DNA from 2 places in the Arthrobacter sp. RT-1 genome. Region 2 is predicted to be linked to the other one. Evidence: predicted binding sites of a transcription regulator. Region 2 holds the regulator's gene; the other holds the start of a gene.
The links. Region 2 encodes HrcA, which represses chaperone genes, less so after heat shock. Its sites were predicted from a motif close to TTNGCACTCGNNNNNNNCGAGTGCNAA; they were not measured.
Positions count from the first base shown of each region.

Region 1: a site for HrcA is predicted at 2,733-2,759, ahead of groL (chaperonin GroEL). Genes of this name have one in related genera too.

Region 1 covers NZ_QRGQ01000005.1:23,474-42,774, reverse strand. Annotated here, with positions in the region: gene DXK94_RS05685 (ABC transporter substrate-binding protein) at 1-781, shown strand, start outside; gene groL (chaperonin GroEL) at 927-2,555, opposite strand; gene DXK94_RS05675 (ABC transporter substrate-binding protein) at 2,844-4,115, opposite strand; gene DXK94_RS05670 (cold-shock protein) at 4,112-4,318, opposite strand; gene DXK94_RS05665 (LytR C-terminal domain-containing protein) at 4,489-5,148, opposite strand; gene DXK94_RS05660 (DUF3263 domain-containing protein) at 5,196-5,537, opposite strand; gene DXK94_RS05655 (uracil-DNA glycosylase) at 5,678-6,448, shown strand; gene DXK94_RS05650 (siderophore-interacting protein) at 6,463-7,302, shown strand; gene DXK94_RS05645 (threonine/serine exporter ThrE family protein) at 7,356-8,858, opposite strand; gene DXK94_RS05640 (peptidoglycan bridge formation glycyltransferase FemA/FemB family protein) at 8,926-10,242, opposite strand; gene DXK94_RS05635 (peptidoglycan bridge formation glycyltransferase FemA/FemB family protein) at 10,366-11,499, opposite strand; gene DXK94_RS05630 (TspO/MBR family protein) at 11,625-12,170, shown strand; gene DXK94_RS05625 (L-serine ammonia-lyase) at 12,204-13,646, opposite strand; gene gcvH (glycine cleavage system protein GcvH) at 13,710-14,120, opposite strand; gene gcvT (glycine cleavage system aminomethyltransferase GcvT) at 14,712-15,860, opposite strand; gene gcvP (aminomethyl-transferring glycine dehydrogenase) at 15,869-18,745, opposite strand; glycine riboswitch at 18,930-19,027, opposite strand; gene DXK94_RS05605 (TetR/AcrR family transcriptional regulator) at 19,120-19,301, opposite strand, start outside.
Region 2 covers NZ_QRGQ01000024.1:158,728-168,057, forward strand. Annotated here, with positions in the region: gene lepA (translation elongation factor 4) at 1-963, shown strand, start outside; gene hemW (radical SAM family heme chaperone HemW) at 1,000-2,229, shown strand; gene DXK94_RS16400 (DUF4870 domain-containing protein) at 2,307-2,726, opposite strand; gene DXK94_RS16405 (DUF3097 family protein) at 2,845-3,696, opposite strand; gene hrcA (heat-inducible transcriptional repressor HrcA) at 3,874-4,887, shown strand; gene dnaJ (molecular chaperone DnaJ) at 4,972-6,099, shown strand; gene DXK94_RS16420 (16S rRNA (uracil(1498)-N(3))-methyltransferase) at 6,102-6,881, shown strand; gene DXK94_RS16425 (GerMN domain-containing protein) at 6,868-7,782, opposite strand; gene DXK94_RS16430 (PhoH family protein) at 8,179-9,267, shown strand; gene ybeY (rRNA maturation RNase YbeY) at 9,264-9,330, shown strand, end outside.

The sequences.
Region 1 (19,301 bases), on a different contig from region 2:
CGAGTTCATGGAAACGGCGTCGAAGATCAGCGCTGCCGGTGACGGAAAGAACTACGGCGCCGCCTACGGCAGCAACGAAGCTGACTTGATCATCTGGCTGCGGCAGCACGGCGAGGACCTGTACTCCAGCGACGGCAAGCTGGACTTTGATACCGCGACGGCGGCATCCTTCTGGGAGCGGCTGAAGGAGCAGCGGGACTCGAAGGCCAGCCCGCCGGCAACGGTGGCCACTGAGGACTCGGGGGCCGGCCTGGAGGAAAGCCTGTTCGGAACCAACCGGGTGGGCATGGCCTGGTGGTGGACCAACCAGCTCGGCTCGCTGGAAGCCACCACCGGCAGCAGCATCAAGATGCTCCGCGCACCAAGTGTCGACGGCTCGGCCGCGAAGAACGGCATGTACTACAAGCCCACCATGTTCTGGTCCGCCTCGTCGCGCTCAAAGCACCCCGAGGAGGCTGCGACCTTCATCAACTACCTCACCAACAGCCCGGAGGCCGGCAGCATCCTGATGACGGACCGCGGCGTGCCCACCAACCCGGAGATCGTTGACAGCATTACTCCTGCGCTGAAGCCTGCGGACACCACCGTCGTGTCCTTCCTCAAGGACATTTCACCTGACATCCAGGAAGCACCGCCGGTTCCGCCGGTAGGGGCCGGCAGCGTGCAAAACGTGATCAAGCGCTACACGGATGAAGTGCTGTACGACCGCCTCACCCCGCAGGCTGCGGCGGAGGCCTTCAAGAAGGAAGTCGAGGGGATGCTGTCCAGCGCCAGGAAGTAGCAAAGGCACTGCACCACCGGACCACCAGGCAGTGCCGGACCACCACACCGTACGGCAACCGCTGACCGCATAAAAGACAAATGCGGCCCCCTCCGCAGAGGGGGCCGCATTTGTCGTATCAGCGGGACAGGTCCCGGCAGGAAGGCTAGAAGCCGCCCATGCCGCCCATGTCGTCGCCGCCGCCAACGGGAGCGGCGTTCTTCTCGGGCTTGTCGGCCACAACTGCCTCAGTGGTGAGGAACAGGCCGGCAATGGAGGCCGCGTTCTGCAGGGCAGAGCGGGTCACCTTGACGGGATCGTTGACGCCGGCAGCCAGCAGGTCGACGTATTCGCCGGTGGCTGCGTTCAGGCCGTGGCCTGCGGGCAGGCCGCGAACCTTGTCAACAACAACGCCCGGCTCGAGGCCGGCGTTGAAGGCGATCTGCTTCAGCGGAGCGTCGATGGCAACACGGACGATGTTGGCGCCGGTTGCTTCATCACCGGACAGCTGCAGGTTGGCGAATGCCTTGGCGCCGGCCTGGATGAGGGCCACGCCGCCACCCGCGACGATGCCTTCTTCAACAGCGGCCTTTGCGTTGCGCACTGCGTCCTCGATGCGGTGCTTGCGCTCTTTGAGCTCAACCTCGGTGGCGGCACCGGCCTTGATGACTGCAACGCCGCCGGCCAGCTTGGCCAGGCGCTCCTGCAGCTTCTCGCGGTCGTAGTCGGAGTCGGAGTTCTCGATCTCGGCGCGGATCTGGGAAACGCGGCCGGCGATCTGGTCGGCGTCGCCTGCACCCTCGACGATGGTGGTCTCGTCCTTGGTGACAACAACCTTGCGTGCCTTGCCCAGGAGTTCGAGGCCGGCGTTCTCCAGCTTCAGGCCGACTTCCTCGGAAATGACCTGGCCGCCGGTGAGGACGGCGATGTCGGCGAGCTGTGCCTTGCGGCGGTCACCGAAGCCGGGGGCCTTGACGGCCACGGACTTGAAGGTGCCGCGGATCTTGTTGACGATCAGGGTGGCCAGGGCCTCGCCCTCGATGTCCTCGGCGATGATCAGCAGCGGCTTGTTGGACTGCATGACCTTTTCCAGGACAGCAACCAGTTCCTTGACGTTGGAGATCTTGGAGTTGACGATCAGGATGTACGGGTCCTCGAGGACCGTTTCCTGGCGCTCTGCGTCCGTGACGAAGTAGGCGGAGATATAGCCCTTGTCGAAGCGCATGCCTTCGGTGAGTTCCAGCTCCAGGCCGAAGGTGTTGGATTCCTCGACCGTGATGACGCCTTCCTTGCCAACCTTGTCCAGGGCTTCGGCAATGAGGGCACCGATTTCGTCGTCACCTGCGGAGATCGAGGCCGTAGCGGCGATCTCTTCCTTGGTTTCGATTTCCTTGGCGGAGTTCAGCAGCTCGGCGGTGACGGCCTCAACGGCCTTCTCGATGCCGCGCTTGAGGGACAGCGGGTCGGCGCCGGCAGCAACGTTGCGCAGGCCTTCCTTGACCAGGGCCTGTGCCAGCACGGTAGCCGTGGTGGTGCCGTCGCCTGCGACGTCATCCGTCTTCTTGGCAACTTCCTTGACCAGCTCGGCGCCGATCTTCTCGTAGGGATCGTCCAGCTCGATCTCCTTGGCGATGGAAACACCATCGTTGGTGATCGTGGGGGCGCCCCACTTCTTTTCGAGGACGACGTTGCGTCCACGCGGGCCGAGGGTGACCTTAACGGCGTCGGCGAGGGTGTTCAGGCCCCGCTCAAGGCCGCGGCGTGCCTCTTCATCAAATGCAATGATCTTGGCCATAACGGCAGTAGTCCTTTCGGGACAGTCGTTAAGATTGAACCTTCGCTGCAGTGCCCGCGACGGACGATCCTTTGCCGGTGGCCTCTGTACGCCTCCGGGTGGGGATCTCACTCCAGTTAGGTGTTTCTTCGCTCCTCGACCGCTGCCGTGCGCCGCCCGGCGGAACCAGGCCTTGCTTTAGCAGTCGGTACGTCAGAGTGCTAACTCAATAATTAGCACTCCCCACGTGAGAGTGCAAGCGAAAGAGGCCCCCAACCGGCAGTCCGCCCTGGTATTCGCCGAGGGCGATCAGCTCGCGGCGCGGCCCGCTGTCTCCCGGCCGCTGGGCGCGGGAATGTTGTCGGCCCCGTATGTAAACACCATGAAGTTGGCCGTGGTGATGTCTCCGTTGTCGTCAAACGCGACCGGGCCGGATTCGCCGTCGTAATTTATGACGCCCGCCGATGCCAGTCCGGCCAGGCATTCCTTGTAAGAGGCGCAGGCAGCAGCCGCGGGGGCCTGCGCCCCAGCCACTCCCCCGGACACGCTGATCAGGTTCGCCGTGACGGAGCGGCCTGCATCATCCTCCGCCCTGGCGGCGGCCAGGGCAGCAAGGGTAACGGCGTCGTATGTCTCGGCCGCGAACGATACGTCCTTCAGTTTTCCGTCGACGGCCAGCAGCCGCTCCTGGAATCCCGCGGAGGGAAGCTGCCCCGGAACCACCGCGCGGGCGCCGTCGAGTGCCCTGGCGCCCAGCGTGGACCCGTACCGGGCGAAGGCGCCGTCGCTGATGATGATGCGGTCCCCGGCTACTCCGGCATTGTTCAGTTCTGCCAACGCGCCCTGCGCACCCTCGCGTGCAATCAGGATCACCGCATCGGATGCGGCTTTCGCTGCCTCACCGGCGGCTCCGCCGGCCTCCCCCGGCGTGAACCCCTCCGTCGCCGCAACGTTGAGTCCGGACTGCTCAGCGGCGTCGGAAACAGCCGTCGAAACGTCCTTGCCGTAGGAGCCCTCCTGGTACAGCACGGTGACAGTGGCGGCGCCGGCATCCTTGGCGAGTTTGACCAGGACGGGAGCCTGGGCCACGTCCGCGGCCGCTGTCCGGAAGTAGTAGCCGCCGGAGTCGGTGCCGGTGAGGCCCGCCGCAGTGTTGGCCGGTGAGATCAGCGGCGTGCGTGCCCTGGACAGGACGTCGATGGTTGCTTCGGCGTTGCTGGAATCGGTGGGCCCGATCACCACGTCGGCCTTTCCGGCTACCAGGGCGTGCGCCTGGGCTGCCGCGTCCTGGTCCGTGGCGACGGGGAGGAGCTCCACGGGCCGGCCCTTGTGGCCGCCTGCGTCGTTGATGTCCTTGACTGCGAGCCTGGCCGCTGCCAGCTGGGGTGCGTTGAGGAAGCTGCTGTCACCGGTGTTGTCCAGGACCAGGCCCACGCGCAGGATGCCGTCCCCGGACGCCTCCGCTGCTTCGACGCGCGCATTGCCGGTCACGCCGGAACACGCCGTCGCGGCCAGGAGGGCGCACAGGGAGAGGGCAAGCGCCGGACGGATCCGGGCGGCGGGGCGGAACAGCGGCTTCACTCGGCTGGCCGGACGCTTTCGGCCTGGGGGCCTTTCTCGCCTTCGCCGACTTCGAGCTCCACCCGCTGGCCCTCGTCGAGTGCACGGTAGCCCTCACCCTGGATGGCGGACCAGTGGACAAAAATGTCGTCCCCGGACCCGTCCACGGTGATGAAGCCGTAGCCCTTCTCCGCGTTGAACCACTTGACGGTTCCCAATGCCATGATGACCAACTCTTTCCGTTGAGACCGGGGAAACCGCGCCGCTGTCTGCTGCCTGGCCCCGGAACGAAGCCTGAATTTCACTCTAGCCAATGCCGGGACGGCGCCGCAGTCAGCGTGGAGCAGGGGCGGCAAACGTTACTGAGGCGTGACCGGCGCCACAGAAAATGCCCCTACCGGTAGCCCGGACCCAGCACCACAACCAGCGGCACCTGGAACTCCGTGCTGCTCACCAGGGTGGGCACTCCCAGCAGTTCCGCCAGCGCCTGGGCATTCGCCAGCTGGCCGGCACCCGAGTAGAAGATGGTGGAGCCCTGCTGCGGCGCACCGGTCCAGTTGCCCACCTGTCCAAGCGTCCAGCCGTCCGCCTGGACCGTACCGCCCACGCGGCTTGCCAATCCCGCCGTCCCAGCCGCGTTGTAGACGGCTACCGGCTGGGTCCTGTCCAGGAAAACCGGTGCATCGGCCGAGGGAGTGGGCTCAGCTTCGGCCTCGGCGCTGGGCGAGGGCTCGTTCGAGGCGGACGGCACAGCTTCGGCGGAGGGTGTTGTGTTGGCGGAGGGCTCTGCCGGGCTTTCCTGGGCGGCGGGTTGCGTTGCGCCGGTGTCCGCCAGCGGGCTGGCGGCCAGGCTTGACGCCTGGCTGCCGGTACCGCCGAAGCCCATCTTGGGAAGGATCAGGAAGGACACCACACCAATGGCCAGGGCCACGAGACCCACCGCCAGGATGGGCCACAGCCGCACCCGGGTCGGGGCGGAAGCCGTGCGGTGGACACCTTGGCGCGACGAGTTCTCGGGGACCTTGTCGAATTCATCGCGGGCGTATTTGGTCATGGTGGAAGGACATCCTTGGTGATTGCTGCTGAAGGGCGTGGGGCGTCCTAGGCGTCGGACCCCAGGCGCCGTGCGGTGCGTGCACGGTGGCGAGACGTACGTAGTCTACGCAATCTCTTGACCAGCATGGGATCGTGCGCCAGGGCATCCTCACTGTCGATCAGCGCGTTGAGCAGCTGGTAATAGTGGGTCGCGGAGAGGTCGAAGAGCTCGCGGATGGCCTGTTCCTTGGCTCCGGCGTACTTCCACCACTGCCGCTCGAGGGCAAGCATCTGCTGCTCGCGCTCACCCAGCGGCGAGTCCCGAAGGGTGAAATCGGCCAGGAGCTGGTTCCGCGGCTCCTGCTCCGGCACATGTCCGGGCATGTGTTCCCGGGCCGGTTCCGCCACGGCACACTCCTCCGCTGGTAGGGGCAAATGTCTTACCCCCATGCTACGGACGAATAACAGCGTTGTCATTTGCGCCCGGGTCCAGGCAAGGAAGCAACGCGACAACCATCCCGGCGGCGTTCCCCTGCAAGAATGGGACGATGTTTGAATCAGACGCCTTGTTCGAACTGGAGCGTGAACCAGCCGACGCCATCGGTTTTGCCGGGCTTGCGCAGCGTCCGCTGGCAGACCTCGTGGCGCCAGACTGGGCTGACGCGCTGGCCGGCGTGGAAGGTGACCTGCGGGAGGTCCTTTCCTTCCTGGCCGCAGAAGTCGCGGCGGGGCACCAGGTCCTGCCGTCGCCGTCGAACGTCCTGCGCGCCTTCCGCCAGCCCTTGGCCGGCGTGAAAGTCCTCGTGGTGGGGCAGGATCCCTACCCCACGCCGGGTCACGCCGTGGGCCTTTCCTTTTCCGTGGACAAGCGCACCCGGCCCATCCCCCGCAGCCTGGCCAACATCTACCGGGAGCTGGAGGATGACCTCGGCATTCCGGCGCGGGTCCACGGCGACCTGTCCGCGTGGGCGGAGCAGGGGGTGCTGCTGCTGAACCGGGTGATGACGGTGCGTGCCGGGTCGGCAGGTTCCCACCGCGGCAAAGGCTGGGAGAAAATTACGACGGCGGCCGTCGCCGCTGTTGCCGGCCGCCGCTCTCCGGACGGGTCGCCCGTGCCCCTGGTTGCGCTGCTGTGGGGGAAGGAAGCCGAGTCGGTCCGCCCGCTCCTGGGCCGCACACCCATTGTGTCCAGCGCCCATCCGAGCCCGCTGTCCGCTTCCCGCGGCTTCTTCGGCTCCCGCCCCTTCAGCCGGGTGAATCAACTGTTGCGGGAGCAGGGCGCCCTGGACGTAACCTGGGAACTGCCGCCGGCCCCTTAGCTTAGGCTTGCCTTATGAGCATTGTTCCCGCAGCAACCAGCGCCAGCAAGAAGACCCGTCCGCAGATCAACCTCGAAGTAGTGCGCAGGGAAGAGCTTTCTCCGCACATGGTCCGGATCGTCGCAGGCGGGGAAGGCTTTGGGGACTTCGTCAACAACGGCTTCGTGGACCGGTACGTCAAGATCGTTTTTCCGCAGCCCGGAGTGGAATACCCCGCGCCCCTGGACCTGTGGACCATCCGGGAGACCATGCCGCGCGAACAGTGGCCCTATACCCGCACCTACACCCTCCGCTGGGTTGATCCGGCGGCCCGCGAACTGGCCATCGACTTTGTGGTCCACGGCGATGAAGGGCTGGCAGGCCCCTGGGCGGCCAAGGCCCAGCCAGGCGACGCACTGACCTTCACCGGCCCGGGCGGCGCCTACAACCCCAACCCGGACGCCGACTGGTACCTGTTTGCCGGCGACGAGGCGGCACTGCCGGCCATCGCGGCGTCCTTGGAAGCCCTGCCGCCGGAGGCCACCGGCCTGGCGTTCCTGGAGGTGGATTCCGACGCCGACATCCAGCTGATTGCCGCGCCGGCCGGGGTGCAGATCACCTGGCTGGCCCGCAACGGCGTCCCGGCAGGTTCCAGTGACCTGCTGGTCAAGGCGGTAGCGGATGCCGAATGGCCCGGCGGAACGGTGGACGTTTTCGCCCACGGTGAGCGCGGCTACATGAAGGCACTGCGGGACGTGTTCTTCACGCAGCGGGGCCTGGAGCGCCGGCAGGTGTCGCTGTCCGGCTACTGGGCGCAGGACCGGGTGGAGGACGCCTTCCAGGCCGAGAAGAAACTGCCGGTCGGGCAGATCTGACGCGTCCCCCACGGGACTGGCCACGGCGGTGCGACAGCGCCGCCGAAGTATGACTAGCGGCGGCGGGCGCGGCGCCGCTCGTTGCTGGCCAGGCTCCTGGTCAGCGGCCGGGCGAGCGTGTCGCCGAGGACGATGCCTGCCGCCGTGCCCAGGACGATCGCACCGGCGCTCAGCATGTTCCCGGCACCAACCAGGATTTCCGACTCTTCAACCGTGAGCACGTACATGGACCGGAAGATGGTGAGGCCCGGCAGCAGGATCAGCGCGGCGGGCACCGCAACCACCAGCTGGGGTGCACCCATCCGAAGCGCCACGACGCGCGCCAGCAGCCCGATGACCACGGCGGCGAGAGCGGGCGAGAACCGGTCCCCGATGCCCAGCAGGCCGCCGCCGAGCAGGACGAGGTAGCCTGCGACGCCCACGGCTGCCGTGGGCAGCAGGAGCTGCCAGCTGGTCTGTTCGGTAATGCCGATGGCCATCACGGCCACGGCCACGAAGATGATCAGCACCCACAGGTCGTAGGCGGGCGGGAAGGTCTGGGTGACATCGATCCGCTCCATGCCGGTCAGTTCGCCCACCACAAAGGCCACGGCGATGCCCGCCACGATGGCGCCGAACGTCAGCAGCGTCGAAAGGAACCGCCCGGCCGCCGTGACCGGGAAGCCGTTGATGGCGTCCTGGACGGAGGAAACGAGGCGGCCCGTGGGCAGGAGCAGCAGGATGCCGCCCACCACCACGATGGCCGGCGACGTGGTCAGCCCGAACTGCCAGAGGAGCAGTGCCAGCTGGGTCACCACGAAGGAGCAGCTGGCCGTGATGAAGAAGTCCGGCACCCGCCACCGCCCCAGCTGCCGGGCCAGCAGGCTCACGCCGATGTTGGCCGCAAACGCAATGGCCGACGACACCGGCCCGCCTCCAAGGACGCCCACGAACACGGCAGCGAAAATGCCGAAGGCCACCGTGACCATCCAGCGGGGAAACGGTTTGGGGCTGGTAATGGCCTCGTTAAGCCGCCGGATGGCCTCATCGCGGCCCACTCCCCCGGCCACGATGTCGGTCACCAGCTGGTGCACTTTGGCCAGTCCGGCATAGTTGTTGGTCCAGGAGCGGACGACCCGCAGCAGCGCAATCGGCGTCTGGTCCTTGGGCGCATAGTTGATGCCCACGGACTGGTTGGTGATGTCCACCTCGATGTTCTTCAGTCCCAGCGCGGCCGTGACGGCGATGATGCTGGTCTCCACCTCGAGGGCACCGGCCCCGTACCGGAACATGGTTTCGGCGAGGTGCAGGGCGAAGTCCAGGGTCTTGCGGGCGGACGTGTCCACACCGCCCACCTGGATGGTGGGGTTGGCGTAGGGGCTGCCGGCGAGGCGGTCCACGATGCTCAACGGCGCCGTCGGAGGGTTCTCGCTCTGGACCAGCCGGCGCAGCATCCTCTTGGCGGCGGCGTTCTGCCTCAGCTGGGCGGGAGTCAGCGGCTCCGTCTTGGGCAGGCCGTCAGTGTGCGGCCTGCCTTTGGGGTACCCGGCCCCGGGGTGTTCGGGCAGGTCTGTCATGGTTCCCTCCTCCCAATGCAGGTGAACTGTTCGGTTGTGTGATCAGTGGGCTGGTGCAGGCAGCCGGTCAGGCGGAGCGCCTTCCGGGCAGCTTGCCCAGCAATGTGCGGGCCGCTGCGGCGGCCGCGCGGGCCAGCCGGTTGGCGTGGAAGACGGCGGGCCGGACGGGCAGCACGAAGTCGCCCACCAGTTGGACCACCTCGCCGCCGAAGCCCTTTTTGAAGGCGTAGCCGCCGTGGCCTTCCTGGTCCTGCCCGGAGATCCCGAATGTCCCGTAGAAGTTGTAGCGCGGATACCCCTTTTCGAGGGCGTGCAGCATCATGCCCCAGTACAGCGAGGTGGCGCCGTTGAAGTAGATGTAGTCCTGGACGGTGCCGCCGATGACGCACACCACCTCGTCGCCGTAGCAGACGAAGTGGATGGCTGCCACGGTGGCCACACCCACCGAGTCGGGGAAGCGTTCGATGTCCTTCAGGCTGCGTTCGTAGCTGTCCACGAGGTCCTGGACCACCTTGAGCCGGTTGGCCTTCTTCTTGCTGCCCGTCTCCTCCACCTCGCGGCGGAGGTCCGCGGCCGTGGCTGACTCGGCGGCCAGGCGGTCTGTGATGGACTTGCGGTAGGCCGGGATGTCGATTTTGGCCATCATGAGTTTGGTGAACTCGGGTGATGTGGTGCGCAGCAGGTGCTCGTAGTACGCGCGTTCGCGGTACACGAAACCCTTTTCGTCGCCGGCGTGGCTGAGGGCACCGTAGAAATCATCAAGGGCGTCCAGAGTGGCCTGTTCCAGGAACACGCCATTCTTCTCTGCCTTGCGGATGGCTTTACGGGTGCGGTAGCTGGTGCCCATGATGAGCTCCTCCGCGTCCTGAATGCCTTCGAGGCTCTTGATAAACATCCAGTTCACGTTGACGAAGTTCATGTCCAGGCCCTGGTGCTGGAACCCGAGCCCTTCGAGCCGGGCCACCAGGGGCCGGTTGTCTTCCACCTCGGGGTGTTCCGCGCCGTCCTCGTCACGGGCAATGTATTTGAGGTTCGGCGAGATCCGCAGTTCCGCGGCCTTGCGTTCGCCGGCCCGCTTGCGGAGAAGTTCGACGACGGCGCGCACCAGTTCGGGGTCGTCGTAGTCCATCAGGGGGCCCTTGGCGCATTCACACACCGTGTATCCCAGGCGGGTGGTAGTGAAGTTCAGCTTCCCGGCCGCCACCAGTTCGCCGTCGCGCCGGACTCCGAAGAGTTCCACCTGCTGCCCGCGGGCGCGCTGGAACCGGGCAAAGTCGACGGACTGCAGGAAGCTGTTCTGCGGATGCTTCAGGGCGAAGGCCTCAAAGTCGGCATCGCTGAGGACCGCGAATTCAAGGTCTGTGGCGGTAGGAACTGGAGTCAAGGGAATTACCTTCTTCATATCTCTTTCCGGCCTGCAGGGCAGTCGCGGGGCGGGACGGTGTTCGGGCGGCGGCGCAGCCGCGGTGTGGCTGATCTCCAGGACGGCCTGGGGTTCGGCGTGTGGTCAGTAGAACTGCTGGCCGGTCCGTGCCATTTCAATCCGGCGGAACACCCGTTCAGCGCCCTTGACCCACAGCCTGTGCCGGAGGGGAGCCAGGACGTAGTCGTGGCACCCCACAAAGTCGGTCACCGTTTTGGTGAAGCTGGTCTTGAACATCCCCATGCCGTAAAGCGTGTGGCTCTTGTCCTTGATGCGGGAGGACGGCGGTGTGCCGCAGAAGTCGTATTCGGTGCAGCCCAGTTCCTGCATGCGGCGGATGGCCGTCCACTGCACCAGGTGTGAATCGCCGTATTGCTTGCGGTTCTGCGTGGACCCGCCGTCCTTATAGGTTGCCTTGGCGCCGTAGTTGATCACGAAGGCGCCGACGCTGGGTTTCCCGTCCTCGTAGGCAAAGAAGAAGTGCCCCTGGCCGCGGTCGCAGAACTCATCCCAGAACGCGGCGTAGTAGTCGTAGCTGCGCAGCGGCATGGACCCCTTGGCCTTAACAGTGTCCGCCATCAGGTCGTAGAGTGCCCGGTACGTTTCAGGGCCATGTTCCTTGCGGACCACCTCGCAGCCTTCCCGTTCCGCACGCCGGATGGCGTTGCGGGCGCGGGAGGAGATGGCTTTGAAGACGGCTTCTTCAGGCTGGGAGATGTCCAGCAGTGCGGTGGAATCGTTGGACTGGATGTTGGGTGCCTTGACCAGTCCGGCGGCGGCAATCTTTGCCTGGGCATCGCTGGAGTCAATGATGTCCGGTTCCACCTTGATGGTGAAGATGTTCAGTTTGCGGCTGCGGGCAAACGCGGCACAGGCGTCGAGGGCTGCTTTCAGGTCGTCTGCCGCCGCGAGGTCGGGGCCCTTGATGAGATACCACAGCCGGCCGAGCACGGGGAACTTCTTTTCCAGCACCAGGTTGTAACTGGCGGTTCCCGGGCTTTCAAGCACGAGGAACCGGACTTTCCAGCCGCTGCCGTTCTTCACCGACGCGTAGGCCGCCGACTGCAGCATATTGCCGCCGTTCGGATTGGCCGTGACGTGCTTGTCCCAGTTTTCAATTTCCTCGGCTGTGGCAAAACGTGCGGTGAATTCTCGCAAGGGGGCCGTGTCCAATCGGGTTGATGCGCGGTTTCGGTACTCGTAGCTGCGTGCGGACATGCAGCCTCAAGTCTAAAGCCTGCGGCGGTCCCGGCTTTCCGCCGCAGGCGGATGTGCAGCCTGCGGCGATGTTTCCGTAGGGCCCACGCCTTGACTCCGGCAGGGGCGTTCGCAAGGGTGGGAGGATGCAGCCAAACCGGGAACAGTTGGTGCCGCTGCCTGAAGGAAGCGCCCGGGCGTACAGCGCCGGAGTCCAGGTGGCAGCCCTGGCCGCCTTCCTGGCGGCGTCCTTCCTGGTTGCCGCCCTGGGTGGACTGGCCACCGTCAACAACGTGGACGGCTGGTATGCCACAGCGGATAAAGCGCCCTGGTCGCCGCCCAACGGCGTCTTTGGACCGGTGTGGACCGTGCTGTACACGGCAATGGCGGTTGCTGCGTGGCTGGTGTGGCGGAAACGGACCAGCAGGACAAAGGCCGCGCTGACTGTTTATGGCATCCAGCTGGGCCTCAACCTTGCCTGGACTCCGGTCTTCTTCGGCCTGTATCCCACGCTTGGCCCCGCAGCACTGTGGCTGGCGCTGGCCATCATCCTGGCCCTGATCGCCGCCGTCACCCTCACCGTCCTGCAGTTCGGCCCCATCAGCAGGACGGCCGGCCTGCTCCTGCTGCCGTACGTGGCGTGGCTGGTTTTCGCCACCACGCTGAACTGGTGGGCCGCCGCCCACAATTAGCGAGCGGTCCACAACGGACTGCGGCCCTTGGGGCTAGCATTCGACGACGTTGACGGCGAGGCCGCCCATGGCGGTTTCCTTGTATTTGGAGGACATATCCTTGCCGGTTTCGCGCATGGTGATGATGACCTCGTCGAGGGAGACGCGGTGGGTTCCGTCGCCCCAGAGCGCCATTTTCGCGGCGTTGATCGCTTTCGCGGCGGCGATCGCGTTCCGTTCGATGCACGGGACCTGGACCAGCCCGCCGATCGGGTCACACGTCAGGCCCAGGTTGTGCTCCATCGCGATTTCAGCGGCGTTTTCCACCTGCGCCGGGGACCCGCCCATCACCTCGGCCAGGCCCGCGGCCGCCATCGACGACGCCGACCCCACCTCGCCCTGGCAGCCCACCTCCGCCCCCGAGATCGACGCCTGTTCCTTGTACAGCACCCCCACGGCCCCGGCCGCCAGCAGGAACCGCACCACGACGTCGTCGCGGTCCTGCTGGCCGGCCTGGTCCATGCCCGGGGCGAAATGCAGCGCATAGAACAGCACCGCCGGGATGATCCCGGCCGCGCCGTTGGTCGGCGCGGTCACCACCCGCCCGCCCGAGGCGTTCTCCTCGTTCACGGCCAGCGCGATCAGGTTCACCCACTCCTGCCAGTACTTCGGGTCATGGAAGTCCTGGGTCTGGCCGTCACTGTCCGGGGTGCCAGGTTCCAGGCGTGAGCTTTCCTTCTTCAGCCGCTCGTACCAGTCCGGGGCCCGCCGTCGGACCTTCAGCCCGCCCGGCAGCACCCCCTCACGCTTCAACGACGTCGCCACGCAGTCCTCCATCACGGACCAGATATGCAGCAGCCCGGCGCGGATCTCCTCCTCCGGACGGGAGGCCTTCTCGTTGACCAGCATGACATCGCTGATGCCCAGCCCGGTTTCCCGGCAGTGCTCCAGGAGCTCGGCGGCGGTGCGGAACGGCAGCGGCAGTTCCTTCTTCGACTCCTCCAGCTCCTGCTGCGCCGCGTCCTCCTCACCCTCACGCACGATGAACCCGCCACCGACCGAGAAAAACGTCGCCGAATGCAGCACCGTGCCCTCGGCACCGGTCACGGTGAACGTCATCCCGTTCGTGTGCCGCGGCAGCACAGTCAACGGCCGCAACACCATGTCCTTCACCCCGTACGGCAACGCCACCGCCCCGGCAAGCTGCAGCACACCGGTCTCCGCTATCCCAGCCAGCCGGGCCTCCACCTCATCAGGCAGAATCAACTCCGGATGGAACCCCTCCAACCCCAACAAAATCGCGGTCATCGTCCCATGCCCATGACCGGTCGCAGCCAAAGACCCATACAGATCCACCCGCAACCCCGCCACCTCCGCCAGCACCCCGGAAGCCTTCAACTCCTCCGCAAACACAGCAGCAGCCCGCATCGGACCCACAGTATGGGAACTCGAAGGCCCGATCCCAATCGAAAAGAGATCAAAAACACCAACAGCCATGACGGAAATCCTTACTAAAACACTGCGATTGGGGAGGTAGCTGACTGTTCTTCCGGTTCAACGCTACGCGCTTGCAACCCCGTCGGCGCCGTCCAGGTCGCCGCCGTTTTTCGACGCGTATTCCTGCGCGGACAGCAACGGGCCTTCGGACTCCGCTGCCACTTTGAAGAGCCAGCCTGCGCCGTAGGGATCGTTGTTGATCAGGGCAGGATCGTCCACGACGGCCGGGTTGGTTTCCACAACTTCGCCGGATACCGGGGCGTACAAATCAGAGACGGACTTCGTGGATTCCACCTCGCCGCAGGTCTCCCCCGCGGTCACCATGGAACCAATCTCGGGCAGGTCCACGTACACGATGTCGCCGAGGGCATCCGTCGCGACGGCGGAAATCCCCACAGCCACAACGTTCCCACCCTCCCGGGCCACCCACTCATGCTCGTCGGAATACTGAAGTTCAGCGGCTACTTTGGGCATCTCTTTTTCCTTACGTAATTTGTCTGGCGAAACTCTTTGGTGGCTGGGTTGGGTGGAGTGGCCCCGGCATCCTCTGCATGCTGCTCCTTCGTCGCTTTGACGCACGCTGCCGGATACCGCGGCCCCTCCCACATCAGGTCACCTTTGAGAGCGCAACAGTTCCAAGGCAACAACACCCTGCCCAACCGCACATCTTCAATCCGTGTCGAGGCGGGTGGTCCGGAAGAACGAATGAACCAACGGCAGGCGGGACTTCCTAAAAAATTGGGCAGTCCTCCACCCAGGGCCGCAGAGGACTCGGCCCATCCCCAGAACTTAGCGGTTCACCCAGCGCCAACAAAGCACGCACGCAAAAGCCCAAGGTGACGTTCAGGGGCCCCTTCGGGTGCGGCCTCCGGCAGCGTGCTCCCCACCGTCTCCCTAACCTCGCAAGCTCGGCCAGGGAACCCTGACGGCGTGGGCCCCTGCAGTGGGGAACCTGCCTCCGAGGGCTGGCTGGCCGGGCTTTTCGAAAGCGTGCGTCAAAGCGACGAAGGAGCAGCACGCGTGAAAAGTCCGGCCTGGCAGCCCGGACCGGGCCAGGACGCGCGGCTACTTTGAGCGCTTGTAGAACGGCAGTTCGACGACTTCGAAGGGCTCTGCCTTGCCGCGGAGGTCGATGTCCAGGGCCGTGCCGGGTGCGGTGTGTTCGACGTCGACGTAGGCCATGGCGACGGGGTAGCCGAGGGTGGGTGAGGGCTGGCCGGAGGTCACCTCGCCGACGGTGACACCGTCTTTGAGGACCGGGTAGTGGGCGCGGCCGGCGCGGCGGCCCAGGCCCTTGAGTCCTACCAGGCGGCGGCCGGTGGTGGTGCCGGCGCCGGCTTCCTTCTTGGCTGCCAGGGCTGCCTTGCCCACGAAGTCGCCTTCCTTGGAGAGCGCGACGACCGGGCCCAGCCCGGCGGCGAACGGGTCACCCTGCTGGGACAGTTCGTTGCCGTACAGCGGCATCCCGGCTTCAAGGCGCAGGGAGTCCCGGCATGCCAGCCCGGCGGGACTGAGCTCACCTTCGTCGGCGATGGCGATGAGTGCCTGCCAGAGGGCGGCCGCGGCGTCGTTGGCCACGAAGATCTCGAACCCGTCCTCGCCGGTGTACCCGGTGCGGGCCAGCAGGAGTTCTTGCCCTGTGCCGGCCACCAGGAACGGCACCTCCACGGCGGCGTAGTACTTCAGCTCCGTGACGGCGCTGTGGTTCGCGGCGGGCACCAGCCGGAGCAGCAGCTCCTGTGCTTTCGGGCCCTGGACTGCGATCAGAGATGTCGCTGCGGAGGCATCCCGGACCTCGACATCGAAGCTGGCGGCCCGTTCTGCCAGCGCCGCGGCCACCACTGCTGCGTTGCCGGCGTTGGGGACCACCAGGAACACGTCGGTCCCGTCCGGTGCTGCCGGGCGCCGGTAGGTGATGAGGTCGTCGATGATGCCGCCGTCCTCGTTGCAGATCAGCGAGTACTTGGCTTTGCCCACCGGCATGGCGGAGATCCTGCCCACCAGGGCGTAGTCCAGGAACGCGGCCGCATCGGGGCCGGTCACCCAGACCTCACCCATGTGGGACAGGTCGAACAGCCCCGCGCTCTTGCGGACGGCGTGGTGTTCAGCCAGTTCTGAGCTGTATTTAAGCGGCATCTGCCAGCCGCCGAAGTCCGTGAAGGATGCACCCAGTTTTTTGTGCTCGTCGTAGAGAGCGGTGTACTTCTCAGGCATGCTGGTCCTTAGTTCTCGAAGTCTTCAAGCGGCGGGCAGGAGCAGATGAGGTTGCGGTCCCCGGCTGCGCCGTCGATCCTGCCCACAGGCGGGAAGTACTTGTCCTGCTTGAGGTGGTGGACCGGGAAGGCGGCCTGTTCCCGCGGGTAGGCGCGGTCCCAGTCGGAAGATACGACGGCGGCTGCCGTGTGGGGTGCGCGGCGCAGCGGCGAATCGGCGACGGTGAAGTCGCCGTTCGCCACCTGGTCGATTTCGTGCCGGATGGTGATCATGGCTTCGATGAAGCGGTCCATCTCGGCGAGGTCCTCGGACTCGGTGGGTTCCACCATCAGGGTGCCGGCGACAGGGAACGCGAGGGTGGGGGCGTGGAAGCCGAAGTCGATGAGGCGCTTGGCCACATCCTCGGCCGTGACGCCGGTCTTCGCAGTGAGCTCGCGGAGGTCAAGGATGCACTCGTGCGCCACAAGTCCGCCTTCACCGGTGTAGAGGACGGGGAAGTGTTCGTTGAGGCGGGAGGCGATGTAGTTTGCGGCCAGCAGCGCGGACTTCGTGGCCTCGGTCAGGCCCTCGCCGCCCATCAGCTTCACATATGCCCACGAAATCGGCAGCACGCCTGCGGAGCCGAAGCGGGACGCGGAAATCGGTACGTCGTTGCCTTCGGTCCACGACGCCGCGTCGCCGGGCATGAAGGGTGCGAGGTGTGCTTTTGCTGCGACCGGTCCGACGCCGGGGCCGCCGCCGCCGTGCGGGATGCAGAAGGTCTTGTGCAGGTTCAGGTGTGATACGTCGCCGCCGAACTTGCCGGGTTGGGCCAGCCCGACCAGGGCGTTGAGGTTGGCACCGTCGATGTAGACCTGGCCGCCGGCCGCGTGGATGGCGTCGCAGACCTCGCGGACGTCTGCGTCGTACACACCGTGGGTGGAGGGGTAGGTGATCATGATCGCCGAAAGGGCGTCCTTGTGCGCGTCGATCTTGGCGTACAGGTCCGCGTGGTCGATAGTTCCGTCGGCGGCGGTGGCCACCACCACAACCTTCATGCCGGCCAGGACGGCGGAGGCAGCGTTGGTGCCGTGCGCGGAGGCCGGGATCAGGCAGACATTGCGCTGCTCGTCACCGCGTGACAGGTGGTAGCCGCGGATCGCGAGCAGGCCTGCGAGTTCACCCTGGGATCCGGCGTTGGGCTGGATGGACACCTGGTCGTAGCCGGTGATCTCGGTCAGCTGCGCCTCGAGGTCAGCAATCAGTTCACGCCAGCCCTCGGTCTGCGAGTCCGGGGCGAACGGGTGGATCGAGGCGAACTCCGGCCAGGAAATGGCTTCCATCTCCGCGGTGGCGTTTAGCTTCATGGTGCACGAACCCAGCGGGATCATGGTGCGGTCCAGCGCCAGGTCCCGGTCGGACAGCTTCCGGATGTAACGCAGCAGCTGGGTCTCGGAGCGGTGCGTGTTGAACACCGGGTGCTGCAGGTAGCCGCTGGAGCGTTCGACGGCGGGGTCCAGCGCAAAACTGCCTGTGGATCCGACCGCTTCGGCGCCGAAGACGGAAACGACATCGGCGACGACCGCCGTCGTGGTGGTTTCATCAACGGAGATGCCCACGGTGTCGGCGTCGATGCCCCGCAGGTTGATGCCCTTGGCCTCGGCGGCCGCAACGATTTCGGCAGCCCTGCCGGGCACGCGGACGGTGACGGTGTCAAAGAAGGAGGTGTGCAGAACCTCTGCCCCGGCAGCCTTCAGGGAAGCAGCCAGCGTGCGGGCATGGCGGTTGGCGGTCTGGGCGATCGCCTTCAGCCCCTCGGGGCCGTGGTAAACGGCGTACATCGACGCAACAATGGCCAGCAGGGCCTGCGCGGTGCAAATGTTCGACGTCGCCTTCTCGCGCCGGATGTGCTGTTCGCGGGTCTGCAGCGCAAGCCGGTAGGCGGGGACACCGGCGTCGTCCTTGGACACGCCCACCAGGCGGCCGGGCATGGAGCGCTCGAGCCCCTTCTGGACCGCCATGTACGCGGCGTGCGGGCCGCCGAAGAACAGCGGGACGCCAAAACGCTGGGCCGAGCCGACGGCGATATCGGCGCCCTGCTCCCCCGGCGGGGTGATCAGGGTCAGCGCCAAGAGGTCAGCCGCGACGGTCACGAGCGCGCCGCGTTCCTTGGCCTCAGCGATAACGGCGGAGTGGTCGAAGACGCGGCCCGAAACGCCGGGCTGCTGCAGCACGACGCCGTTGATGGCACCGTCCGGCAGGCCCGCGGACAGGTCGGCAATTTCAACCTCGAAGCCGAGCGCCTCAGCGCGGCCCTTCACGATCGCGATGGTCTGCGGCAGGCAGTCCGCGTCCAGGACGGTCTTGCCATCCCTGGCGTCCTTGTTCTTGTTCGCGCGGCGCATCATGAGTACCGCTTCGGCCACGGCGGTGGCTTCATCGAGCAGGGACGCGTTGGCGATGGGCAGGCCAACGAGGTCCTGGACCATGGTTTGGAAGTTCAGCAGCGCCTCAAGCCGGCCCTGCGAAATTTCAGGCTGGTACGGGGTGTAGGCCGTGTACCAGGCCGGGGATTCCAGGATGTTGCGGCGGATCACGGGCGGGGTCACCGTGTCGAAGTAGCCCTGGCCGATCATCTGCACGGCCGTCCTGTTCTTGGCTGCCAGCTTGCGCAGTTCGGCGAGCGCTTCCACCTCGCTCAGGGCCGCGGACAGTTTCAGCGGGGTTTCCTGACGGATGTCCTTGGGGACCGCCGTATCAACCAGGGCGTCCACGGTGTCGAAGCCGACGGCTTTCAACATGGCGTCGACGTCGGCCTGGCGCCGTGCGCCAATATGACGGTCAACGAAGGTGGCAGCTGAGGCCAGGGAGGCGGAGGCCGGAGATACGGTCACGAGGAACTCCATAATTCAGGTGGCGCAGGGTACGCCACATCGATTCGGGTTCCTCCCCGCTCTGTATTGGACCTGAGAGTTTCCGCGTTGCCGTGCTTGCGCATGGCCCCGCTTGCACCGTCGGTGAGCACAACAGTCCTTGGTCTCCCGTAGCCGGGACGGCCCAGGCGGACTGCCTGCTGCTTTCCAGAGGTGCCTCGCCGCGGCGGTACATGGGCCTGTGAGATTCCTGGGGAGGGTTTGCTCCTACGGCGCCTGCTTGTACTTTCGGCAGAACTCTCCCGCCGCAGATCAAAGGCTATTCATTTGGATTGCTGAGAACGGCCGGTGAGGGCCTTCACAGCCTCCAATTGTCCTACGCCGCAGCCCCTGGGGCAAATGGCGGCCTACCTGCGCAGGCGCTCCAGGGCAGCAAGGAGATTGTCCACATCCGCGGCGGCTCCGCCTTCCGGAACGGGGCCGACGGCCAACATGGCATTGAAGTAGAGCCCGTCCCCCATGTAGAGCACTGCTTTGGCCAGTGCCGGGCCCACATCGGCGGCGATCTCGTCCAGCCAGCGCTGCTGGA
Region 2 (9,330 bases):
TCCCTGCCCGGCTACGCCGATGCCAAGCCGATGGTCTTCTCCGGCCTGTACCCGCTGGACGGCACGGACTATCCGGTGCTCCGCGATGCGCTGGAGAAGCTGATGCTCAACGACGCCGCCCTCGTGTACGAACCTGAAACGTCCGCTGCCCTGGGCTTCGGTTTCCGCGTGGGCTTCCTCGGCCTGCTCCACCTGGAAATCACCCGGGAGCGGCTGGAGCGCGAATACAACCTTGACCTCATCTCCACCGCCCCGAACGTGGAATACGAGGTGACGCTGGAGGACAAGAAGGTGGTCCACGTGACCAACCCCAGCGAATACCCCTCCGGCAAAATCTCTGAGGTCCGCGAGCCCATGGTCTCCGCAACCATCCTGGCCCCCAATGAGTTTGTCGGCGCCATCATGGAGCTGTGCCAGAGCCGCCGCGGCGTGATGGGCGGCATGGACTACCTGTCCGAGGACCGGGTGGAAATCCGCTACCGCCTGCCGCTCGCCGAGATCGTGTTCGACTTCTTTGACATCCTCAAGAGCAAGACCCGCGGTTACGGCTCCCTGGACTGGAAGGCCGACGGCGACCAGGTGGCGGACCTGGTGAAGGTGGACATCATGCTCCAGGGTGAGCAGGTGGATGCGTTCTCCGCCATCACCCACCGCGACAAGGCCTACTCCTACGGGGTCATGATGACCACCAAGCTGCGCGAACTCATTCCCCGCCAGCAGTTCGAGGTGCCCATCCAGGCAGCCATTGGCTCCCGGATCATTGCCCGCGAGAGCATCCGCGCCATCCGCAAGGACGTCCTGGCCAAGTGCTACGGCGGTGACATCTCCCGTAAGCGCAAACTGCTGGAGAAGCAAAAGGAAGGCAAGAAGCGCATGAAGATGGTGGGCCGCGTTGAGGTCCCGCAGGAGGCCTTCATCGCCGCACTCACCACCGACGAATCCAAGGACAAGGCCAAGAAGTAGTGATGATGGTGGCCGGACATAACCAGGGCCGCAACGATGCCTAGCGTTCTTCCCCTCGGCGACCCGGCGCCGTCGGACGGACTGCTGCCTGCCCAGGCGGCAGAAGGTGCGGCGGACCGGGCGTTTGGGTTGTATGTACACATTCCGTTCTGCGCCGTCCGTTGTGGTTACTGCGACTTCAATACCTACACCGCCACCGAACTGGGCGGCGGTGCGTCGCAGGATGCCTACGCCCAAACCGCGGCGTCCGAGGTGGCGCTGGCGGCCAAGGTGCTGGCCGGATCCGGAATCCCCGACCGGAAGCTCAGCACCGTCTTCTTCGGCGGCGGCACCCCCACGCTGCTTCCCGCGGACGACCTTGCCCTGATTCTTCGGACGGCCATCGACCAGTGGGGGATCGAGGACGGCGCCGAAGTCACTACGGAGGCCAATCCCGACTCCGTCACGCCCGAATCCCTCGCCATTTTGAAGGAGGCCGGGTTCACCCGGATCTCGTTCGGCATGCAGTCGGCTGTTCCGCATGTGCTCAAGGTCCTGGACCGGACGCACACGCCCAGCCGGGTACCGGAGGTTGTGCAGTGGGCGCGCGAGGCGGGTCTCGCCGTCAGCCTGGACCTGATCTATGGAACGCCGGGGGAGTCCCTGGCCGACTGGCGCCACACGCTGGAAACGGCATTGTCCTACGGTCCGGACCACATCAGCGCCTACGCGCTGATCATCGAGGACGGCACCAAGCTGGCTGCCCAGATCCGCCGTGGGGAGGTACCCGGAATCGACGACGACGACCATGCGGACAAGTACGAGCTCGCCGATGAGCTGATCACCAAAGCCGGGCTGGGCTGGTACGAAGTCAGCAACTGGGCCCGTACCCCGGACCATGCCTGCCGCCACAACCTCGCCTACTGGCGCGGGGACGACTGGTGGGGGATCGGCCCCGGCGCGCACTCCCACATGGGCGGTGTCCGCTGGTGGAACGTCAAGCACCCCACTGCCTACGCCGGCCGCCTGGCGCAGGGCCTGTCCCCGGCCGCAGGCAGGGAGACCCTGGACCTGGAAACCCGGAACATCGAGCGCGTCATGCTGGAAGCCCGCCTTCAGGCCGGGCTTGAGGTGGCCGCCCTGAGCGCCGTGGGTCGCCATGAGATTGCCGGGCTGATTGCCGACGGCCTGGTGGACCCGGCCGCGGCATTCCGGGGGAAGCTGGTCCTCACCCTCAAGGGACGCCTGCTGGCTGACGCGGTGGTCCGCCGCATCCTTCCCGAGTAATCCGCTAAACCAACACGGGGTCACGTCCTGCCCAAAAACGCGTGGTTATCGGGCAGGGAGTGACCCCCGTGGTGCGGTTACTTGATCCAGCGAAGGTTGTACGGGTAGCGGTGCGGCTGGCCGCGGTTGACGTGGATGCCGGCGGCCACGGAGAAGCAGGTCAGGGCGATCCAGATGAGGGTCGCGATCACGGCAAAAATGTTGCCGATCACGGGGATGAACACCAGGATATTGGCCACCACGGCCGCGATGGTGGGCGGGAGGCTGAAGTTGAGGGCTTCCTTGGACTCCTGGGCGGTGAACGGTCCACGGTCCCTGAAAATGAGGAAGATCAGCAGGGCAGGAACGCAGCCGAGGATCCCGCCAAAGTGCGCCAGCGTGGCCCACTGCCGGTCCTCGCCCGCCGTCAGGGGCAGCGCATTCGCCGGGACGCCGTGGTATTCCGAGCGGCCCGCGCCGCCCTGGCTGTCCCTGTGATCACGTGCGTTTTCTGACACAGTCTGTTCCTTCGAGAGTGCAAATGGTGCGAATGCCGGTGGTTGGGTGCGGGCCTGCCCCTTTTTCACAGGCACCGCAGTACCAAGAATACTGGCTATCCGGGTGTTGGCTGCCCAATCAGGGAACAGTGAGGAAGTCGATCACTTCCTCAACCCGCCCCAGCAGGGATGCTTCCAGGTCTGCATAGCTGCGGACGGCCCCCAACAGCTTCTGCCATCCAAGCCCGATGTCTTCCTTCGTGTCGTGGGGCCAGCCGAAAGCGGCCAGGATCCCGGTCTTCCAGTCCTGCCCGCGCGGCACAACGGGCCACTTCTCGATGCCGAGGACAGCGGGCCGGATGGCCTGCCACACGTCCACGTAGGGATGGCCCACGATGAGCACGTTCCCGGCCGCGCCGGGAGACGCCATGACGGCATCGGCAATGCGCGACTCCTTGGAGTCCGGCACCAGGTGGTCCACGAGCACGCCCAGGCGCCGTCCCGGTCCGGGCCGGAAGTCGGCCACCGCGCCGGCCAGGTCGTCAATGCCGTGCAGGGGTTCGACGACGATGCCCTCCACCCGGAGGTCGTCTCCCCACACTTTTTCCACCAGTTCGGCGTCGTGCTTTCCCTCCACCCAGATGCGGCTGGCCTTGGCTACCTGTGCGCGCTGGCCGGCAATCCGCACCGAGCCGGAGGCAGTCCTTCCGGCGGCGGGGGCGGCCGTCGCCGGACGGGGTGCCGGGGGCATCAGGCGGATTGCGCGGCCTTCGAGGAGGAAACCGAAGCCCAGCCGGAAGGTCCGTGACTTCCCGCGGCGGTCCTCGAGGACCACCACGTGCATTCCGCCGGACTTTTCCACCCGGGTGACGGCGCCGACCCAACCGGACTGGACGTCCTCCAGCACCATGCCGCGCTCAACGGGCACTTCGGGCAATTGGGTCCGGACGGGCGCGGACATGTCCCGGGGGCCCCAGTTCTGGTAATCCATGGATCGACTCCGCCTAGCGCTAGATCAGTGCCACCGGAATTTCGCCCGGAGCGGTACCAATGCTAACAACGGCCCGGGGCATAATAGACTGTTAGCACTTAGGCATGTCGAGTGCTAACCCTGGTGGTGGCACGGTGCGGGCGGCACGGCCGCCCTGACCCTGGATGGAGGTGGAGTGTGAGCGAGCCACGCAAGCTGGAAGTACTGCGGGCCATCGTGGAGGACTACGTCCACTCCCGCGAGCCGGTGGGATCCAAGGCCCTGGTCGAGAGGCATCATCTTGGCGTCTCCAGTGCGACAATCCGCAACGATATGGCGGCGCTGGAGGACGAGGGCCTGATCACCGCCCCGCACACCAGCGCGGGCCGGATTCCCACGGACAAGGGCTACCGTCTGTTCGTCGACCAGATTTCGGCCGTCAAACCCCTGTCGCAGGCCGAGCGCCGGGCCATCCAGTCGTTGCTGGAGGGCTCTGACGACCTTGACGACGTCCTGGACCGGACGGTCCGCCTGCTGTCGCAGCTGACCAACCAGGTGGCGGTTGTCCAGTATCCGCACCTGAGCCGTGCCCTGATCCGGCACATCGAATTCGTCCTGCTTGCTCCCCGCAAGGTGCTGGTGGTGCTCATTGCGAACAGCGGCAAGGTGGAACAGCGGGTCATCGACGTCGGGCAGGACCTGGGGGACGACGCCCTGGCCGCCTTGCGGACCCGGTTCCTGGGTTCCCTTTCAGGAACGCCGCTGGGCCAGCTGGCCCAGTCACTTCCGGCCGTGGTGTCGGCGGTCAGTCCCAGCCAGAGGCCGGCCGCGCAGGCGCTGGCCCACGGGCTGGAGGTGCTGGCGCACAGCAGCCGTGAGGACCGGATGGTGATGGCGGGAACGGCGAACCTTGCGCGGTCCAACGTCGATTTCCCGCTCAGCATCGGCCCCGTCCTGGAAGCCCTTGAGGAGCAGGTGGTCATGCTGCGGCTCTTGAGCGAGATGGCGCAGGACCACCGCGGCGTGGCCGTCAGCATCGGCCGCGAGAACCCCTACGACGGCCTTTCCGAGGCGTCCGTCGTGGCCACGGGATACGGCCCGGACAGCACGGCCAAGATTGGCGTGCTGGGGCCGACGCGCATGGACTATCCCACCACCATGGCCGCCGTCAGGGCTGTTGCCCGTTACCTTTCCCGGATCCTGGGACCCTGACCGGCGGTCCCGGCGCTTAGGCAGCCGGAACCACGGGCAGGGCACCCCGCATGCAGGCAGTACAACAAGGAAGAGATACGAACTTTGAGCAGCCACTATGACGTCCTTGGAGTCTCACCGGAGGCCACCGGCGAAGAAATCAAGAAGGCCTACCGCAAGCTGGCCCGGACCCTGCACCCGGACGTTAACCCGGGTGAGGACGCCGCAGACCGCTTCAAGGCAGTAACCCACGCGTACGAGGTCCTTTCCGACCCCCAAAAGCGGCGCGTCTATGACACCACCGGCAACGAAAACGGTACCGACAACGGATTCGGCGGCGGCAGCTACGCCGGCCAGGGCTTCGCGTTCCAGGACATCTTTGACACGTTCTTTGGCGCCGGCGGCTCCACCGGGCCTGCCTCCCGTGTCCGCCGCGGCCAGGACGCCCTCATCAGTGTCCGGATCGACCTCCGCGATGCGGTGTTCGGCGTCAACAAGAAACTCGAAGTGGACACCGCTGTCACCTGCCCCACCTGCGAGGGATCATGCTGCCGGCCCGGCACCCACCCCGAACGGTGTGACATCTGCGGAGGCAGCGGCCAGGTCCAGCGGGCCGTTCGCTCCATCCTGGGCCAGGTCATGACGGCTGCGCCCTGCGGCAGCTGCGAAGGCTTCGGCACCGTCATCAAGGACCCCTGCAACGAATGCAGCGGCCAGGGACGGATCCGGAGCCGCCGGTCCCTGACCATCAAGGTTCCCGCCGGCGTGGCCACCGGCACCCGGATCCAGCTCTCCGGCCAGGGCGAGGCCGGGCCCGCCGGCGGACCCTCCGGTGACCTTTACGTGGAGATCCGCGTCAACAATGACGCCACCTACGTCCGCGACGGAGACGACCTCCACGCCACGCTGAACATCCCCATGACGGCCGCAGCGCTGGGTACAGAGGTAAGCCTTGAGACCTTCGACGGGACCCAGGAAATCGACGTCAAGCCCGGAACGCAGTCCGGTGAGATCATCACCCTCCGCGGCCTCGGCGTTACCCACCTGCGCGGCTATGGCCGCGGCGACCTGAAGGTGCACCTGCAGGTTGAGACCCCCGCAAAGCTGGATGCCGCCCAGGAGGACCTGCTGCGGCAGCTCGCCAAGATGCGCGGCGAGCAGATTACCGAGGGCAAACTCGCTGCCAGCGGCGGCATGTTCGCCAAACTCCGGGACCGCCTCGGTAACCTGTAGCGGTGAGCAACCCCGTCTTCTTCACTCCCGCCGGGTCCCTGGACGGCGTCGCGCCCGCAACACGCTTCATCCTGGAAGGACCCGAAGCCAGGCACGCTGTTGCGGTTAAACGGCTGTCACCCGGTGAAGCTGTGGACATCGTGGACGGTGCCGGCACACGGATGAGCGGACGCGTCACCGCGGCTTCTTCCTCGGCTCTGGAGGTCGAGTGCACGTCGGTGGCTGTCGAAGACCGCCCCGATGTCCGGCTGGTCCTGGTCCAGGCGCTTGCGAAGGGCGACCGGGACGAGCTGGCCATCGAAACGGCGACAGAGCTCGGAATCGACGCCGTCATTCCGTGGCAGTCCGAGCGTTCCATCGTGCGCTGGAAAGGTGACCGGGCCGCCAAGGCCCATGCCAAATGGCAGTCCGTTGTGACTGCGGCGGCCAAGCAGGCACGCCGGGCCTGGGTTCCCGAGGTCCGGCCCGCCGTCGACACAGCCGCCCTGTCCGCGGCCGTCGAAGCCGCCGGCCTGGCTGTCATCCTTCATGAGGACGCCGTGCGGCCACTGCGAAACGTCCTCGAAGCATGGGATGGAGCGGGGGGAGCGGCGCCCCGGGAAGTGCTCCTGATCGTGGGACCGGAAGGCGGCATCAGCCCCCGGGAAGTCACGAAACTCTGCGACAAGGGCGCCGTGACAGCACTCCTGGGCCACCACGTCCTGCGCTCATCAACGGCCGGGCCTGCCGCCGTCGTCCTTGCCAGCGACATCCTGGGCCGCTGGAAGGCTACCGCACCTTAAAGGCCCGGTTGTCCTCGTACTGGTCCGGCTGGTCGCCAGTACCCGCCTGGGAGACCCGCAGCTCGTAGTCACCTGGCGGCAGGTTGAGCGCCAGGGTGAACACCCCGGCCTGTCCCTGTTCAGCAGACGCGGTGGTCTCGCCCGTGAGGAACGGCTCCTTGGCGCCGTTGTCCCTGGACTGGAGGATCTGCCAGCGGAGCTTGCCGCCTGCCGTTGTGCTGCGCCCGGTGATCTTGACGCTGCCGCCGCCCACTTCCACGTTTTCCTGCGGGTCAATAATCCAGACGGGCGCAACAAGGCCTGCGGTCCGCGTCATCAGGGCTCCCAGCTGGATGTGGTCAAAGGCCACGTAGTCCGTATGTCCGTCCACCAGGATCCGCACCCGGATCTGCTGGCCCGAGTCGATCAGTCCTGAGCTGGCAGCCGCCGCCGTCGCCGTATACACCAGCTGCTGGATGGCCCGGGCAGCCATGTCGGCGTCGAGATTGCTGTTGAATGCATCCTCGGACACATCAACAGTGATGACGTCCTTGCCCGAAATCGACGTGGCGAGCTGGCTCGGGTTCTGCCAGGGGGTAAAAAAATCAGGGTCGAGGGGTTTGTCGGACATCATGGCCCGCAGTGCCCGGGTGACCGGATTTTCCTGGTCCGGGACATCCCGGAATTCCCGGTAAAGGAAAACCCCGCTGTCGCTGCGGCCGATCCAGTACACCGGCGCCTTGTTGGAGGACTGGGTGGTTTCCAGCGGCGCGCTGGTGGACGGAGGCTGTGCGGTGCCCGAGGCGGCCGGACCTGTGAGCGGCGTGGCGGTGGGCGACGGTCCCGCTTCGGCAATGCAGCCCGTTAAGGCGGGGACGGCAACAAGGACACCGGCAAGCACAAGTGCGCGCGCGCGGCCCATGGCGCGGGCGGCGCCCTTGGGCGCAGCGGTTTCCGGCACTTTTGTTGCCTGTCCTTTCCTTGCATGGAGGGCCGATCCCCGGGCGGCCTGGTGTTCCAGCTGCAGCTGGATTTCCAGCATGGCACAACGCGCGGGGCGCAAGAGCCGCGGAGCGGCACTGGCGGCCAACTGCAACGGGAACGATATGAGGCCGATATGAAGTTGATACCTTATGACGCAACCACCGCCGCGGCGGGCCCTTTCGTGCCTGCAGGGCAGCCTCCCTATATCCGGCCGTGGGACGCTCTGGCGTAAGATGGAAGGATCGCTGGACGGGAGGACCGGGCAACGGCCTCCGCGCAACAGCCCAACAACTGAACCGACCTCGAGGGGACCACAGGCCTACGGGCCAGCACCATGACTGAATCAGCTAACGGAAAGCGCCGGCTCACCACCGGAGAGGGCACGCCCGGGGAGTTCCCCCATTCCCTTCCCGGCATCCGGACCGAGGTAGTCCTTTTTGACAACTCCGATCAGATGGTTCAGTCACTCGGCAGCCATGATGAGGCGTTGCGGTACATCGAGGAACAGTTCCCGGACGTTAATTTCCACGTCCGCGGCAACGAACTCTCCATCAGCGGTCCCACCAGTGACGTACCGCGGATCATGCGGCTCCTCCATGAAGTCCGCGGCCTCGTTGCCCGCGGCACGGTGATCAGTCCCACGGTGCTCCAGCAGCTGGTGGCCCTCTTGCGCACCCAGTCCCTGCAGAACCCCGTGGACGTGCTGACCCATGACATCCTCTCCAGCCGCGGCCGCACCATCCGCCCGAAAACCCTGAACCAGAAGAACTACGTTGACGCCATTGACGACAACACCGTGATCTTTGGTATCGGACCGGCCGGAACCGGCAAGACGTACCTTGCCATGGCCAAAGCGGTCCAGGCGCTGCAGCAAAAAGAGGTCAGCCGGATCATCCTGACCCGTCCGGCGGTTGAAGCCGGGGAACGCCTGGGTTTCCTCCCCGGAACCCTGAGCGACAAAATCGATCCGTACCTCCGTCCGCTCTATGACGCACTGCACGACATGATGGATCCCGAATCCATTCCGCGGCTCATGGCAGCCGGCACCATCGAGGTGGCACCCCTTGCCTACATGCGCGGCCGCACGCTCAACGACGCCTTCATCATTCTCGACGAGGCGCAGAACACCACGCCCGAGCAGATGAAGATGTTCCTGACGCGGCTCGGCTTCGGCTCGAAGATGGTGGTCACCGGTGACGTCACGCAGGTTGACCTGCCCTTCGGCACCCGGTCCGGACTGCGGATCGTGGAGGAAATCCTGACCGGCATCGAAGGCGTGAACTTTTCGGTCCTGGACGCGGCCGACGTCGTCCGGCACCGCCTGGTGGGCGACATCGTCAATGCCTACAGCATCTGGGACGATGCCCAGCGCCGCCGCGTCAAACATTCAGCAACCAAGGAAAAACGGGGGGAACACGCTTGAGCATCGAGGTGAACAACGAGTCCGGCGTCCAGGTTGACGAAGCGGAACTCGTTGCGCTGTCCC